2 linked regions of the Gottschalkia purinilytica genome follow. Each later gene encodes a partner of the first gene's protein in a complex. Links are inferred from orthologs where the notes say so. Each region holds a gene or a part of one and is shown on either strand. Other genes may lie near its edges.

Region 1 (8,196 bases):
ATGAACCAATATGGGCTATTGGAACAGGAAAAACAGCGTCAGATGAAGAAGCTAATGAAATGATAGCATTTATAAGAAATACATTAAAAGAAAAATATGGTCAAGAAGTTTCAGATAAAGTTAGAATACAGTATGGTGGAAGTGTAAAGCCTAGTAATATAAAGGATATTATGAGTCAATCAGATATAGATGGAGCTTTAGTAGGAGGAGCAAGTTTAAAAAGTGAAGACTTTTTAAAGCTTGTTAAGTTTCAATAAGGAGATGTAAAGATGTCAGAAAATCTAGTAGCACTTGTTATATTAGATGGTTGGGGAATTGGAGAAGACTATGAAGGCAATTCAATAATGAGAGCAAAGACACCTAACTATAGAATGCTTTTAGAAAACTATCCTAGTACAAAGCTAAAAGCAAGTGGATTATCTGTAGGATTACCAGAAGGACAAATGGGTAATTCAGAAGTAGGTCATTTAAATATTGGTGCAGGACGAATAATATATCAAGAACTTACGAGAATAACTAAAAGTATAGAAAATGAAGAATTTTTTAACAAAAAAGAATTCTTAGAAGCTATAAAAAACTGTAAAAACAATAATTCTAAACTCCATCTTATGGGGCTATTATCAGATGGTGGAGTTCACAGTCATAACTTACATTTATATGCTCTTTTAAAACTTGCTAAAAAAGAAGGTCTCAAAGAAGTATATATACATTGTTTCTTAGATGGTAGAGATGTTCCACCTCAAAGTGCCAAAGGATATATTGAGGAATTAGAAAGCAAAGTACAAGAGATAGGAGTAGGTAAAATAGCTACAATATCAGGTCGATATTATGCTATGGACAGAGATAAAAGATGGGATAGAACTGAGAAAGCATATAATGCACTTACACTAGGAGAAGGTATAAGTGCAAGAACTGCAATAGAGGCTATAGATAATTCATATTCCAAAGATATAACTGATGAATTTGTAATTCCATCGGTTATAACTAATAATAACAATACTCCTTTAGGAACTATAGAAAATAATGATTCAATAATATTTTTCAATTTTAGACCAGATAGGGCAAGACAAATTACTAGGGCTCTTGTAGATAAAGAATTTGAAGGATTTGAAAGAAAGAAAAAAGTTGATACTTTCTTTGTATGCATGACTCAATATGATAAAACTATCGAAAATGTAAATGTAGTATATAAACCTCAGTCATATAAAAATACTTTGGGAGAATATGTAAGTTCTCTTGGACTGAAACAACTAAGAATAGCAGAAACAGAGAAGTATGCTCATGTTACATTCTTCTTTAATGGAGGAGTAGAAAAGCCAAATGAAGGAGAAGATAGAGTTCTTATACAGTCACCTAAAGTAGCAACATATGACTTAAAGCCAGAAATGAGTGCTGTAGAAGTAAAAGATGAAGTTATAAAGAGGATTAAAAGTAAAGAGTATGACTTTATAGTACTGAACTTTGCTAATCCAGATATGGTTGGACATACAGGTATAATAGAGGCTTCTATTGAAGCAATAGAAACAGTAGATTCATGTCTAGGAGAAATTGTGAAAGAAATTGTAAATGTTAATGGAAAAGTTCTAATAACTGCAGACCATGGAAATGCAGAAGAAATGTTAGATAAAGAGACTGGTAAAAAAGTAACAGCTCATACTACTAACAAAGTTCCTTGTATAGTTGTAGGAGAGGGCGATGTAAAGTTAAATGAAGGAATTTTAGCTGATATAGCTCCTACACTATTAGATATGATGAGAGTAAATATTCCCAAGGAAATGACAGGAACGTCACTAATTATAAAAAAATAAGATAAAGACTTATATATACTAGGAGGTAAAAACATGTCAGTAATTACAGATATATATGCTAGAGAAATTCTTGATTCAAGAGGTAATCCAACAGTAGAAGTAGAAGTATGGACAGAAAGTGGAGCTCATGGTAGAGCTGCTGTACCTTCAGGAGCTTCAACAGGAGCTTTTGAGGCAGTTGAATTAAGAGATGGAGAGAATGATAGATACTTAGGTAAAGGTGTAACAAAAGCTGTAGAAAATGTAAATGATATAATAGCACCAAAGCTTATAGGAATGGATGTATTGGATCAAGTTCTTTTAGATAAAACTATGATAGAATTAGATGGAACTGAAAATAAAGGAAAATTAGGGGCTAATGCAATACTTGGAGTTTCAATGGCTGCTGCTAAAGCAGGTGCTGATTTATTAGGTCTTCCATTATATCAATATTTAGGAGGAGTTAATGGTAAGTCTTTACCAGTTCCTATGATGAATATATTAAATGGTGGAGAGCATGCTGATAATAATGTAGACATTCAAGAATTTATGGTTATGCCTGTAGGAGCTTCAAGCTTTAGCCAAGCTTTAAGAATGGGAGCAGAGGTATTCCATAGTCTTAAAAAAGTGTTAAAATCTAAGGGATTAAATACTGCTGTAGGTGATGAAGGAGGATTTGCTCCAAACTTAAAATCTAATGAAGAAGCATTAGCAACAATAGTTGAAGCTATAAGACAAGCTGGATATGAAGAAGGAAAAGATATATTATTAGCATTAGACATAGCGGCTACAGAACTATATGATAAGGAATCAAAAGTTTATAAGCTTGAAGGAGAAGGTAAAGAATTAACTTCTAAAGAATTTGTAGAATTTTATAGTGAATTAGTAGAAAAATATCCTATAATCTCAATAGAAGATGGTTTAGATGAGGAAGATTGGGAAGGATGGAAGTTATTAACTGAAGCTATAGGAGATAAAGTACAATTAGTAGGAGACGATTTATTCGTTACAAATACAAAACGCCTAGAAAAAGGTATAAAAGAAGGCGTAGCTAACTCTATACTTATTAAGTTAAATCAAATAGGAACTATAACTGAAACTTTAGATGCTATAGAAATGGCTAAAAGAGCAGGATATACTGCTGTAATATCTCATAGATCAGGAGAAACTGAAGACGCTACAATAGCTGATTTAGCAGTTGCAGTAAATGCGGGTCAAATAAAAACAGGAGCACCTTCAAGAACAGATAGAGTTGCTAAATATAATCAATTATTAAGAATAGAGGACGTATTAGGAGAATCTAGTCAATATAATGGATTAAAAGTTTTCTACAATGTAAATAGATAAGATTAAAATATAAATGCTGAGTAATAAAGAGTTAGAACTACATTACTCAGCATTTAATTAAACTTAAAACTATATACCATATTATAGTCTACATATTGATTTTATCCAATGTCTGTGATAAAATGATTTTGTTCATTAGAGGATGGGAGGTGGAACTATGTCTACACTATTTACTATACTTATATTAGTAGCAAGTGTTATTCTTATAATTAGTGTTTTATTACAAAATGAAAAAGATCCAGGTTTATCAGGTACTCTAGGTGGTGGAGCAGCTGAAAGTAGTTGGGGAAGAAGTAAAGGAAAAAGCTATGAAGCGTTACTTGATAAGTTAACTGTTATATCAGCTGCAATATTATTTATTTCTTCAATTGCATTGGCAGTATTAACAAAATAAAATTTTTATATTGAAAGTAATGATATGTAGTTAAGTGAAAATAATGATATAAAAATATATAAGAGTAAGCGGTTCAATACAGTGAATCGCTTTTATTATGTAGATTTTTATTTAGTTTTATAAGGTTTAAATCTCTTTTAACGAATTAGTAATTAAATTATAAATATGAAATTAAGGGTTATAAATGACATAGATTACTATTTAATTTAATAATAAAGAAAATTAAACATTTCGGCATTTTACTTGCATACAAAACCAAATAAGCACTTTAAGGTATTTAAATAGTATGGTATAAATCCAAAACTTTTGCTATAATCATATAAGTGAATGAATAAAATTATAAATATATTACAGTGGATATAGCTTATAAATAAAAGAATTAATATGTAAGGATGGGTTGAGTATGAAGGTCAATATAGATGGAGTTGAAATAAATTATATATGTGAAGGGGAAGGAAAAAACGTTTTGCTACTTCACGGTTGGGCAGCAAATATAGGCACTATGCTACCTATACACAATCACCTAAAAGACAAATTCAAGGTATATACTCTTGACTTTCCAGGATGTGGAGAAAGCGAGGAGCCTAAGGATGTTTGGGGTGTATATGAGTATGCTGACATGGTTAAGAAATTCATAGATATAATGGGTATGGATGAAGTAATATTAATAGGTCATTCACATGGAGGAAGAGTATCAATAGTATTAAGTACTCAGTATCCAGACATGGTTAAGCAAATGATACTTATAGATAGTGCTGGGATAATACCAAAAAGAACATTAAAATATTATTTTAAAATATACACATTTAAAACTCTTAGAAAAATATACAATTTAGCATTTTTTTGGATAGACAAAGAAAAAAGATTGGAAAAGTTTTATAAAAAATTTGGTTCGACAGACTATCAACAAGCATCAGGTGTAATGAGAAAGATACTTGTTAAAGTGGTAAATGCAAATTTAAGACCATTATTAAAAGATATTAAAACTCCTACTTTGTTAGTATGGGGTAGAGAAGATAATGATACTCCAGTATATATGGGAGAAATAATGGAAAAAGAAATAAAAGGTAGTGGTTTAGTAGTGTTAGAAAATGCTGGACATTACTCGTATTTGGATCAATTTAATAGATTTAAATTAATACTAGATAGTTTTTTAACTGATGACAAGAATAATTAAATTTCAAAAGTATGGAATACTTTTTAAGTTAAGCTAGGGAGCGTGAAATAAATGAATTCAATCTTTATACCTGTAGTAATTGCTTCTATAGTAGTATGGGGTATAGCTTTTTATTTTAGAAGCAGATTTTTGCTACATATGATGCAGTTGGAAGGATATAAGAATAAGAATTTCTTAAATTGGATAAATGAATTTAAACACAGAGCATTCTATTCAAAATTAAATCTAACAACATTTCTAGCACTTATACTAATAATATTAGCTTTAGTTACTAAAAATGGTAAGCTAGTTGGTGTAAGTGCATTGTCATGGTGTGCTTTTATAATGTTAGGTATAAAGTTTAAAAAGGAAAAAGTGAAAAAAGATTTAGTATATACAGAAAGAGCTAAAAGACTTATGACCACTAATATAATAGTGAACATAGTGCTAATAATAATCGCAATAATCATACTTGTTTTAACTGTAGAAAATACTTATTTCTTATATTTATCTGCTCTTTTATTTATTACTGTTACTTATTATCTTCAACCTTACGTTTTATATTTATCTAATGTAATTGTAGCGCCTATTGAAAAAGGAATTAATCAGAAATTTTTTGATATGGCACATGATAAGGTTAGAAGTTTTGATAAATTAAAAATAGTTGGTATCACAGGTAGTTACGGGAAAACAAGTACCAAATTTTTAACTTCTACAATATTAGAGGAAAAGTACAATGTTTTAAAGACTCCAGAAAGTTATAATACTCCAATGGGAGTTAGTAAAGTAATAAACAATGACTTGAATAAAGAACATGAAGTATTTGTTGTAGAAATGGGAGCTAGAAATATTGGGGATATAAGAGAGATGGCAGAACTAGCGGGACCTAAAATTGGAATAATTACTTCTATAGGGCCTACGCATTTAGAAACGTTTGTAAACATAGAAAATATAATGAAAACTAAATATGAACTAATAGAAGAGCTTCCAGCTGATGGTATTGCAATATTCAATTATGATAACAAGTATATAAAGAAACTTGCAGATAAAACTTTTAAAGAAAAAATACTGTATGGAATGGAAGATATAGAAAATCTTGATTTGTACGCGACTGATATAGAGGTTTCTGAAACAGGATCAACATTTAAACTAGGTGATAAAGAAGGAAACTCTATAATTTGTTCTACTCAGCTTTTAGGAAAACATAATATAGCTAACTTACTAGCTGGTGCAGCTGTAGCAAGAGCATTAGGTCTTACTTTTGAAGAAATAGCTTCTGGTATTAGTAAAGTAGAAGCAGTACCACATAGATTACAACTTATAAACCCTGGTACAGGAGTAATAATTATTGATAATGCTTTCAATTCAAACCCAATAAGTTCTAAAGCTGCATTAGAAGTTTTAGGACAATTTAAAGAAGGAAGAAAGATAATAATAACTCCTGGTATGGTGGAGCTTGGAGATGAAGAGGCAGAAGCAAATAAGGAGTTTGGAAGAAATATTGCTAAAACCTGTGATTTTGCTATATTAGTAGGAAAAAATAGAACAAAACCTATACAAGATGGAATCAATGAAATGGGATTTTCAAAAGAAAATCTGTTTGTAGTAGCTAGTCTAGATGAAGCTACTAAAGCTCTTCAAAGTATTGTGAGAGCGAAAGATGTAGTATTATTTGAAAATGACTTACCTGATAATTATAATGAATAGAGAAGATCATATATCAAGCATTAAAAAAATAAGATTTCAATGCTTGATATATGATGAAAATATAAGGTATTGACTTAAAAAAATAGATAGAATACTGGTATTGAAAATAGTAAAATTCTAGGTGCTATAAACTCTATGTATTAATGAAGATAAGATTTTTTTAAGAATTTTACTATTTATGTTTACTTATCGTGTAACAAAGCTTTTTGAGACATGTATTTTTATATTAGGTAAATTACTTACTATTAATTTTGTGTCGCTTATATTTTATAATAAATATTATGATAATTTGAATGGAGGATTTTTATGAAAAAGAAAATAGGTGTACTCTTTGGCGGAAGAAGTGTTGAGCACGAAGTTTCAGTTATTACAGGTATGCAAGTTATAGAGAACATAGATAAATCTAAATACGAAGTTGTACCTATTTTTATAAATAAAGATGGAAAGTGGCTTACAGGTGAAGAATTATTGAAATTTGATAATTTTAAAAATAATAATTTGAAGAATTTAAAAGAAATTGTAGTGACATCTTTATACAATGATAATAAAATATATTCACATCCAGAAAATATAGGATTCTTAGGTAAAAAGTTTGTTGAGGATCTTGATGCAGTATTTATTGCTTTACATGGGACAAATGGAGAAGATGGTACTATACAAGGAGTGTTTGAGCTAATTAATATACCTTACGTAAGTGCAGGGGTAGTAGGATCTGCAGTCGGAATGGATAAAATATTAATGAAAGATGTATTTAAATCACACGGATTACCTATAGTTGGTTATACATGGTTCTTTAGAAAGAAATGGAATGATGATAAAGAAGCTGTAATATCACAAATTGAAGAAAAATTAAATTATCCTGTATTTGTAAAACCAGCTAACTTAGGTTCAAGTGTTGGTATTTCAAAAGCTAAGGATAGAGATGGGTTGATAGAATCTATAGAAGTAGCTATAAGATATGATAGAAAAATTATAGTTGAGCAAAGTATAGAAAATCCTAGAGAAATTAACTGTGCTGTTATGGGATATGATGATGAGGTAAAAGCATCATTATGTGAAGAGCCAATCGGATGGACTGATCTGTTAACATATGAGGATAAATACGTAAATAGTAATTCAAAAGGAACAAAAGGTGGAGGAAGAAACATACCTGCTGATATACCAGAAGATAAAGCTAAGGAAATCCAAGAGACAGCTAAAAAGTCATTCATGTCTATAGACTGTAAAGGAAATGCAAGAATAGACTTTTTAATGGATAAAGATGAGAATATATATGTAAATGAAATTAATACTCAACCGGGATCAATTGCATATTATTTATGGGAGCCTATGGGAATATCATTTACTAAACTTATAGATGAATTAATTGAAATAGCAACAAAAGTTCATAAAGAGAAAAATCAAAATATGTATTCATATGATGTAGATTTATTTAGTAGAGTGCAATTTGGTGGAAGTAAGGCTAAAAAAATATAATATAATTTTATTATTAAAAAGGCATGTTATATGTAACATGTCTTTTTAATATTTATAAAAAAAGTTATAATTATATTAATAAATCTTTACTTGAGAGGTAAATATATGTATATGATAGTATATAATCTAAATACATATTTATTAATATATAATTTTAGATTGTATAAATACTTTATAATGAATGTATTATTTGAATGCTAAATATATGTACATATAATTTAAGTACAGATTATTTATTAGTATAGTATTAGAATTAATGAGAGAAATTAAAGATATACTAGAACTATAATACTTTATAGATGGAGGAATAAAATGAATATAAAACATAA
Region 2 (8,107 bases), on another replicon or contig:
TAGAACAGAAGGATATAGTGAAGGAACTATACCACTTCAAACAATAAGAGCAGATATTGATTATGGATTTGCTGAAGCAGATACAACTTATGGAAAAATAGGAGTAAAAGTTTGGTTATATAAAGGTGAAGTTCTTCCTACTTCAAAAGTAGAAAGTAAGGAAAAAAGCACTGAAAAATAATAACTAAATTGCGTAGGAAGGGAGGAAATAGTTATGTTAATGCCTAAAAGAGTAAAGCGTCGTAGAGTACACAGAGGTAGAATGACAGGTAAAGCTACTCGTGGAAATAAGATAACTTACGGTGATTATGCATTACAGGCTTTAGAACCAGCTTGGATTACATCTAATCAAATAGAAGCTGCCAGAAGAGCTATGACAAGATACGTAAAAAGAGGGGGTAAAATCTGGATTAAGATATTCCCTGATAAACCAATAACTCAAAAACCTGCTGAAACTCGTATGGGTTCTGGTAAAGGATCACCAGAATATTGGGTAGCTGTAGTTAAGCCAGGTAGAGTATTATTTGAAATGTCCGGTGTAGCAGAAGATGTGGCAAGAGAGGCTATGAGACTAGCTATGCATAAACTGCCAATAAAATGTAAATTTATCACACGCCAAGATGCGAATGAAGAGGGTGGTGAAGCTAATGAAAGCTAATGAAGTTCGTGAACTGACTAGTCAAGAGTTAGGAAGTAAATTAGTAGAGTTAAAAACTGAATTATTCAATTTAAGATTTCAATTAGCTACAGGTCAACTTGATAACCCTATGAGAATAAAAGCAGTTAGAAAAGATATTGCCCGTGTAAAAACTGTAATAAGACAAAGAGAAATACAGGAAGCTAACGCATAATAGTTTCGAAAGGAGGGCTAACCAAGATGGAAAGAGGAAATAGAAAAGTTAGAACAGGCCGTGTTGTAAGTGACAAAATGGATAAAACTGCAGTTGTTGCGGTAGAAACTTTTGTGTCACATCCACTTTATGGGAAACAAGTGAAAAGAACAACTAAGTTTAAGTGTCACGATGAAAATAATGAATGTGGAATAGGCGATACAGTAAAAATAATGGAAACTAGACCGTTAAGTAGAGAAAAAAGATGGAGACTAGTTGAAATTATAGAAAAAGCTAAGTAATCCTTACGGTTGTGAAAGGAGGTCATATAAGATGGTTCAAAATGAATCACGTTTAAAAGTTGGAGATAACTCTGGAGCTAAAGAACTATTAGTAATCAGAGTATTAGGTGGATCAAATAGAAGATATGCTAACATAGGTGACATAGTAGTTGCTTCAGTTAAAAGTGCAACGCCAGGCGGTGTTGTGAAAAAAGGTGACGTAGTTAAGGCAGTTGTGGTAAGAACAACTAAAGGAATAAGAAGAAAAGACGGAAGCTACATCAAATTTGATGAAAATGCTGCTGTTGTTATAAAAGAAGATAGATCACCAGTAGGTACTCGTATCTTTGGACCAGTTTCAAGAGAGCTAAGAGAAGGAAACTTCATGAAAATAATATCATTAGCACCTGAAGTACTATAAGAGGAGGTGTAGGATAATGCATGTAAAAAAAGGTGATACAGTTGTTGTTATAGCTGGAAAAGATAAAGGTAAAGTAGGAAAAGTGCTAACATCTTTACCAAAGAAAAATAGAGTTATTGTTGAAGGTGTAAATATAGTTACTAAACACAAAAAACCAACTCAACAAATGCAACAAGGTGGAAGAATTGAACAAGAAGGTGCAATTCATGCATCAAATGTAATGTTATATTGTAATAAAGACAAAAAAGGTGTTAAAGTAGGAGCTAAAATAGAGAACGGAAACAAAGTAAGAGTATGTAAAAAATGTGGTGAAGTTCTAGACTAATAAGTATTAACGCCGAAAGGAGGTTCACGATAATGACTGCACGTTTAAAAGAAAAATATAGTAAGGAAGTTGTTCCAGCTCTAATGGAAAAATTCCAATATAAAAATATAATGCAAGTACCAAAATTAGAAAAAATAATTTTAAACATGGGTCTTGGGGAAGCTAGAGAAAACCCAAAAATCCTAGAATCAGCAACAGAAGAATTAGGGCTTATAACAGGACAAAAACCTGTAGTAACTAGAGCAAGAAAATCTATTGCTAACTTCAAGCTTCGTGAAGGTATGCCAGTAGGGGCTAAGGTTACATTAAGAGGAGAAAAAATGTACGAATTCCTTGATAAATTAATGAATATTGCTCTACCAAGGGTAAGAGACTTTAGAGGAGTATCTAATACATCTTTCGACGGAAGAGGAAACTACGCTTTAGGTATTAAAGAGCAATTAATTTTCCCTGAAATTGAATATGATAAAGTTGATAGTATAAAAGGATTAGATGTTATAGTTGTGACTACAGCTGAAACAGATGAAGAAGCCAAGGAGTTCTTAACTCTTATGGGAATGCCCTTTAAAAAGTAGAGAAGGAGGGGAAACTAATGGCTAAAAAAGCTATGGTAATCAAACAAAAAAGAAAACAAAAGTATAGCTCAAGAGAGTATAATAGATGTAAAATTTGCGGTAGACCTCATGCTTACTTAAGAAAGTTTGGAATTTGTCGTATTTGCTTTAGAGATTTAGCATATAAAGGTGAAATTCCTGGGGTTAGAAAAGCAAGCTGGTAATGAGTCTTAAAATGGAAGGAGGTAGACTGTAATGGTTATGACAGATCCAATAGCAGATATGCTTACAAGAATTAGAAATAGCAATAATGCAAAACATGATACTGTAGATATTCCGGCTTCTAATATGAAAAAATCATTAGCTAATATTTTATTAGAAGAAGGTTTCATAAAAGGGTTTGATGTAATAGAAGATGGTAAGCAAGGAATCATAAGAGTACAGTTGAAATACGGAAAAGATAATGAAAAAATAATAACTGGACTTAAAAGAATATCAAAGCCAGGATTAAGAGTTTATGTTAAAAGTGATGAGATACCAAGAGTATTAGGCGGACTTGGTATAGCAGTTCTTTCAACATCAAAGGGGATAGTTACTGATAAAGTAGCAAGAAAAGAAGCAGTAGGTGGAGAAGTAATCTGCTACGTATGGTAATAAATTAACATAAACTAATGAACGGGAGGTGCAACTATGTCAAGGATAGGATTAAAGCCAATAACTATTCCAAGTGGAGTAGATTTCAAAGTTGATGCTAATAACTATGTTGTGGTAAAAGGACCAAAAGGAACGTTAGAACAACAAGTTAGCAAAGACTTAGGTATAAATGTAGAAGATAATGTAATCAATGTAACTCGTCCAAGTGACAGAAAAAACCATAGATCATTACATGGTTTAACTAGAACTTTAATAGCTAACATGATTGAAGGTGTTAGTGATGGATATGTAAAAACATTAGACATCGTTGGTGTAGGTTACCGTGCACAAAAACAAGGTAAAAAATTAGTGCTAAGCTTAGGATTTTCTCATCCAGTAGAAATGGAAGATCCAGAAGGAATAGAAGTAGAAGTTCCTTCAAACAATAAAATTATAATAAAAGGTATAGATAAGCAAAAAGTTGGTAACTATGCTGCAGTAATAAGAGAATTAAGAAAACCTGAGCCATATAAAGGTAAAGGTATAAGATATGAAAACGAAGTGGTAAGACGTAAGGAAGGTAAGACAGGTAAGTAGGAATAAGAAGGGAGTGATAGCAGGTGCTTAAAAAAGTGAACAGTAACAAAAAGAGACAAAAGAGACATATGAGAGTAAGAAAAACTGTAAATGGAACTCCTGAGAGACCAAGATTAAATGTGTACAGAAGTCTTAATCATATATACGCACAAATAATTGATGACGTTGCTGGAAAAACTTTAATTTCAGCTTCAACTTTAGATAAAGAGCTGAAAGAAAAAGTATCATCAACTGGTAATAAGGAAGCAGCTAAAGAAGTAGGAAAACTTGTAGCTAAAAAAGCCTTAGAAAAAGGAATTGAAACAGTTGTTTTTGATAGAGGCGGATACTTATACCATGGAAGAGTAAAAGAACTTGCTGATGGAGCAAGAGAAGCAGGATTAAGATTCTAGGACGAAGGAGGGAAAAAAATGAGCCGTGGACGTATTGATGCTAACGAATTAGATTTAAAAGAAAGCGTAGTAAGCATAAATCGTGTAACTAAAGTTGTTAAAGGTGGTAGAAACTTTAGATTCAGTGCCCTTGTAGTTGTTGGTGATGAGAATGGGCACGTTGGCGTAGGAATGGCTAAAGCCTTAGAAGTTCCTGAAGCTATAAGAAAAGCAATCCAAGATGCTAAAAAACATATAATAAAAGTACCTATGGTTGGAACAACAATTCCTCATGAAACTATAGGAGAATTTGGAGCAGGTAAAGTTTTATTAAAACCAGCTGCAGAAGGTACTGGAGTTATCGCAGGTGGTCCAGTTCGTGCGGTTATAGAATTAGCTGGTATAAGAGACTTAAGAGGTAAGTCTTTAGGCTCCAATAATCCAAGAAACATGGTTAATGCAACTATGCAAGCTTTAAGTCAACTTAAGAAAGCTGAAGAAGTTGCTAAGCTAAGAGGAAAAACTGTAGAAGAGTTACTAGGTTAGGGGGGAAGCACCTTGGCTAAAATACAAATAAAATTAATAAGAAGTAAAATAGGAAGATCAGAAAAGCAAGTTAGAACAATTGAAGCTCTTGGATTAAGAAAAATTGGTCAAATAGTTGAAAAAGAAGATACTCCTCAAATCAGAGGTATGGTAGAAAAAGTTAAGCATATGGTTGAAGTTACTGAATAATATGATCTTAAAATAGAGGAGGTGTAAAGCATGAAATTACATCAATTAAGACCGAACGTAGGTGGAGGAAGCAAAAATACTAAAAGATTAGGTAGAGGTACAGCTACTGGACAAGGAAAAACTGCCGGTAGAGGACAAAAAGGTCAAAAGTCACGTTCAGGTGGTGGTGTAAGACCTGGCTTCGAAGGAGGGCAAATGCCTTTATATAGAAGACTACCTAAAAGAGGATTTACAAATATATTTGCTACAAAATATGTTATAGTAAATCTTGAAGATTTAAACAGATTCGATGATAATACAGAAATAACTCCAGAACTACTAATTGAATCAGGTCTTATCAAGAAGTTAGAAGATGGAGTTAAGATTTTAGGAAACGGTGAGTTAAATAAAAAATTAACTGTCAAAGCTAATAAATTCAGCAAATCTGCTGCTGAAAAGATAGAGGCAAATGGGGGAAAAGTAGAGGTGATTTAAATTGCTATCAACTCTTAAAAATGCTTGGAAGATTCCAGAGCTAAGAAAGAAAATGTTATTTACATTATTCATGTTGTTTATATTTAGACTGGGATCTAGCATTCCTGTGCCAGGGGTAAATAAAGAGGTAATAGCTCAAATGTTTAATCAGCAATCAGGAGGGCTATTAGATTTTCTTAACTTGATGGCAGGGGGAGCCTTTAAAGACTTTACTATCTTTGCACTGAACATATATCCTTATATTACAGCTTCGATTATACTGCAATTGCTTACTATAGCAATACCGAGTTTAGAATCGTTAGCTAAAGAGGGAGACGAAGGTAGAAAGAAAATATCCAAGTATACTAAATATTTGACGATAGTATTGGCAATAGTTCAGGCGTTAGGCCTTAGTGTAGGATTTTTCAATCAAGCTATAGTTGATAAGAGCTTTATTTCAGTAGCAGTTATAGTTATTACTTTAACTGCAGGTACTGCTTTCCTAATGTGGTTAGGACAACAGATTACTGAAAAAGGTATAGGAAATGGAATATCGTTGTTAATATTTGTGGGAATCGTGTCAAGAGCACCTGGTGGAGTAATAAAAATATTCCAACTTTATAAAGCTGGGGAAGCGAAGATACTTTCTATATTGGCTTTCTTAGTAATAGCTTTAATTATAATAGTTGCAGTTATAGCTATACAGGAAGGACAAAGAAAGATTCCTGTTCAGTATGCTAAAAGAGTTGTAGGTAGAAAAATGTACGGAGGACAAAGTACACATATACCTATAAAAGTATTAATGGCTGGTGTTATTCCAGTTATATTTTCAACTTCATTATTAAATTTCCCGCAAATTATAGCATTGTTCTTTAAAGGTAATTTTGCTGAGTTTGTTAAAAATTATTTGACACTTAACGGAACAGCGGGAATTTGGATATACTCAATATTAAATGTAATTCTGATAATTTTCTTCACATATTTCTATACAGCTGTTCAATTTAATCCTATTGAATATGCGAATAACTTGAAACAGTATGGTGGATTTATACCTGGAATAAGACCAGGAAAGCCAACATCTGATTATTTAAGTAAAGTTATATCAAAGATAACACTTGCTGGAGCAGTAACATTAGCTATAATAGCTACACTTCCAGTTATTGTAGAAGCGATAGTAAGATTAAAAATCCACTTTGGTGGTACAGGATTATTAATCGTTGTAGGAGTTGCATTAGAGACTATGAAACAGATAGAATCACAAATGCTTACTAGACACTACAAAGGTTTCTTAAAGTAAAATATTAACTCCTTAGGAGATGATATAATTGAGACTTATTTTATTAGGACCACCTGGAGCTGGAAAAGGAACTCAAGCATCAGGTATAGTTAAAAAATATGGAATACCACATATATCAACAGGGGATATATTCAGAAAGAACATTAGTGAAGGAACTGAATTAGGTAAAAAAGCTAAAGAGTATATGGATCAAGGACTACTAGTTCCTGATGAGTTAGTGGTAGCTATCGTGAAAGATAGACTAGTAGAAGAAGATTGTAAAGAAGGATTTTTACTAGATGGATTTCCAAGAACAGTAGCGCAGGCAGATGCTTTAGATATAGAGATTAAAAACTTAGAATATTGTCTAGATAAAGTTATAAATATAGATGTAACTAAAGAAGAGCTGATCGAAAGAGCAGTAGGAAGAAGAATATGTAAAGAATGTGGAGCTACCTACCATATCAAATTTAATCCTACGAAAGCTGAAGGAAAATGTGATGCTTGTGGTGGTGAGCTTTATCAAAGAGAAGACGATACAGTAGAAACAGTAACTAAAAGAATAGAAGTTTATTTAGAACAAACTAAACCCCTAATTGATTACTATGAAAAAAAAGGTGTGTTAGTAAACATTGATGGAAAACAAGATATTGATAAGGTCTTTTCTGACATAGTAAATGCTTTAGGGAGCGATAAGTAATGATAATATTAAAGAGTCAACGAGAAATTGAGAAAATGAGAATGGCAGGAAGGGTTGTAGCTGAAACCCATGCCTTTCTCAAAGAAATAATCAAGCCTGGTATAACAACTAAGGAACTTGATGAAGCTGCAGAGAAGTTTATTAAAGAAAAAGGTGCTATACCTGCTTTTAAGGGTTATAATGGATTTCCGGGAAGTATATGTGCATCAGTAAATGAAGAAGTAGTACATGGAATTCCTGGGTTAAAAAAGTTAAAAAATGGAGATATTATTAGTATAGATATAGGCTCAATAGTTGATGGATATTATGGAGATGGAGCTAAAACTTATCCAGTTGGTGAAATATCTGATGAAGATAAGAAACTTATAGAAGTCACTAGACAGTCATTCTATGAAGGAATAAAATTTGCTAAGGTAGGCTATAGACTTACAGATATATCGCATGCTATACAAAAATATGTAGAAAGTAATGGATTTTCTGTAGTCAAAGATTTTGTTGGTCATGGTATAGGTCAAAATATGCATGAGGAACCTCAAATACCTAACTTTGGTCCTCCAGGAAAAGGACCTAGACTGCAAGCTGGTATGGTCTTAGCAATAGAACCTATGGTAAACGTAGGAACTTATAGAGTAAATGTATTAAGTGATAACTGGACAGTAGTAACGGTTGATAACAAAAACTCAGCACATTATGAACACACTATAGCTATTACTAACGATGAACCATTAATACTAACTTCGTTATAATCCATACGAGAGGTGAAACTTATGGAAACCACTAATGATATTAATATAGGTCAAGTGGTAAGATCTAAAGCTGGTAGGGATAAAGGTAAAGTTTTTATCATTAATAGCATAATAGATGAGCAATATGTATCTATTGTTGATGGTAAATATAGAAAACTGAGTAATCCTAAAAAGAAAAAAATAAG

Evidence for each region.
Region 2: the proteins of secG (region 1) and secY are in contact, whole or in part, in a crystal structure (PDB 5AWW), measured with the Thermus thermophilus proteins. The link is inferred for Gottschalkia purinilytica from one-to-one orthologs. Residues at the interface, in WP_223903268.1 of Thermus thermophilus: Tyr5, Ile9, Tyr12, Leu13, Ala16, Leu19, Val20, Val23, Leu24, Gln26, Glu27, Pro28, Gln30, Gly31, Ala32, Asp34, Leu35, Met36, Gly37, Gly38, Ser39, Ala40, Asp41, Leu42, Phe43, Ala45, Arg46, Val48, Tyr53, Thr56; in WP_096411648.1 of Thermus thermophilus: Leu14, Gln16, Arg17, Phe20, Ile34, Pro35, Pro37, Ile72, Arg108, Arg109, Asn112, Gln113, Arg116, Ile117, Ile120, Pro145, Gly146, Trp147, Phe152, Phe155, Val156, Val159, Thr160, Val162, Ala163, Gly164, Ala166, Leu167, Trp170, Glu173.

Annotation. Positions count from the first base shown.
Region 1 is NZ_LGSS01000001.1:273,279-281,474, reverse strand. What follows is about bases 1,964-4,909. They hold secG (preprotein translocase subunit SecG), read left to right. Parts: upstream 1,964-3,291; coding sequence 3,292-3,528; downstream 3,529-4,909. Other genes in these bases: CLPU_RS01360 (UDP-N-acetylmuramoyl-tripeptide--D-alanyl-D-alanine ligase), read left to right, coding at 4,757-4,909; CLPU_RS01365 (alpha/beta fold hydrolase), read left to right, coding at 3,932-4,705; eno (phosphopyruvate hydratase), read left to right, coding at 1,964-3,134. In the rest of the region: tpiA (triose-phosphate isomerase), read left to right, coding at 1-257; gpmI (2,3-bisphosphoglycerate-independent phosphoglycerate mutase), read left to right, coding at 270-1,808; more of eno, read left to right, coding at 1,842-1,963; more of CLPU_RS01360, read left to right, coding at 4,910-6,391; CLPU_RS01355 (D-alanine--D-alanine ligase family protein), read left to right, coding at 6,698-7,867; rnr (ribonuclease R), read left to right, coding at 8,180-8,196. UniProt on the Bacillus subtilis protein: Involved in protein export. Participates in an early event of protein translocation.
Region 2 is NZ_LGSS01000010.1:91,157-99,263, forward strand. The notes cover bases 4,503-7,359. They hold secY (preprotein translocase subunit SecY), read left to right. Parts: upstream 4,503-5,222; coding sequence 5,223-6,497; downstream 6,498-7,359. Other genes in these bases: rpsE (30S ribosomal protein S5), read left to right, coding at 4,503-4,558; rpmD (50S ribosomal protein L30), read left to right, coding at 4,571-4,747; rplO (50S ribosomal protein L15), read left to right, coding at 4,778-5,221; CLPU_RS10860 (adenylate kinase), read left to right, coding at 6,526-7,176; map (type I methionyl aminopeptidase), read left to right, coding at 7,176-7,359. In the rest of the region: rpsC (30S ribosomal protein S3), read left to right, coding at 1-181; rplP (50S ribosomal protein L16), read left to right, coding at 215-658; rpmC (50S ribosomal protein L29), read left to right, coding at 648-851; rpsQ (30S ribosomal protein S17), read left to right, coding at 878-1,132; rplN (50S ribosomal protein L14), read left to right, coding at 1,164-1,532; rplX (50S ribosomal protein L24), read left to right, coding at 1,549-1,857; rplE (50S ribosomal protein L5), read left to right, coding at 1,890-2,432; CLPU_RS10820 (type Z 30S ribosomal protein S14), read left to right, coding at 2,450-2,635; rpsH (30S ribosomal protein S8), read left to right, coding at 2,667-3,065; rplF (50S ribosomal protein L6), read left to right, coding at 3,102-3,641; rplR (50S ribosomal protein L18), read left to right, coding at 3,665-4,033; more of rpsE, read left to right, coding at 4,052-4,502; more of map, read left to right, coding at 7,360-7,922; CLPU_RS10870 (KOW domain-containing RNA-binding protein), read left to right, coding at 7,944-8,107. UniProt on the Bacillus subtilis protein: The central subunit of the protein translocation channel SecYEG. Consists of two halves formed by TMs 1-5 and 6-10.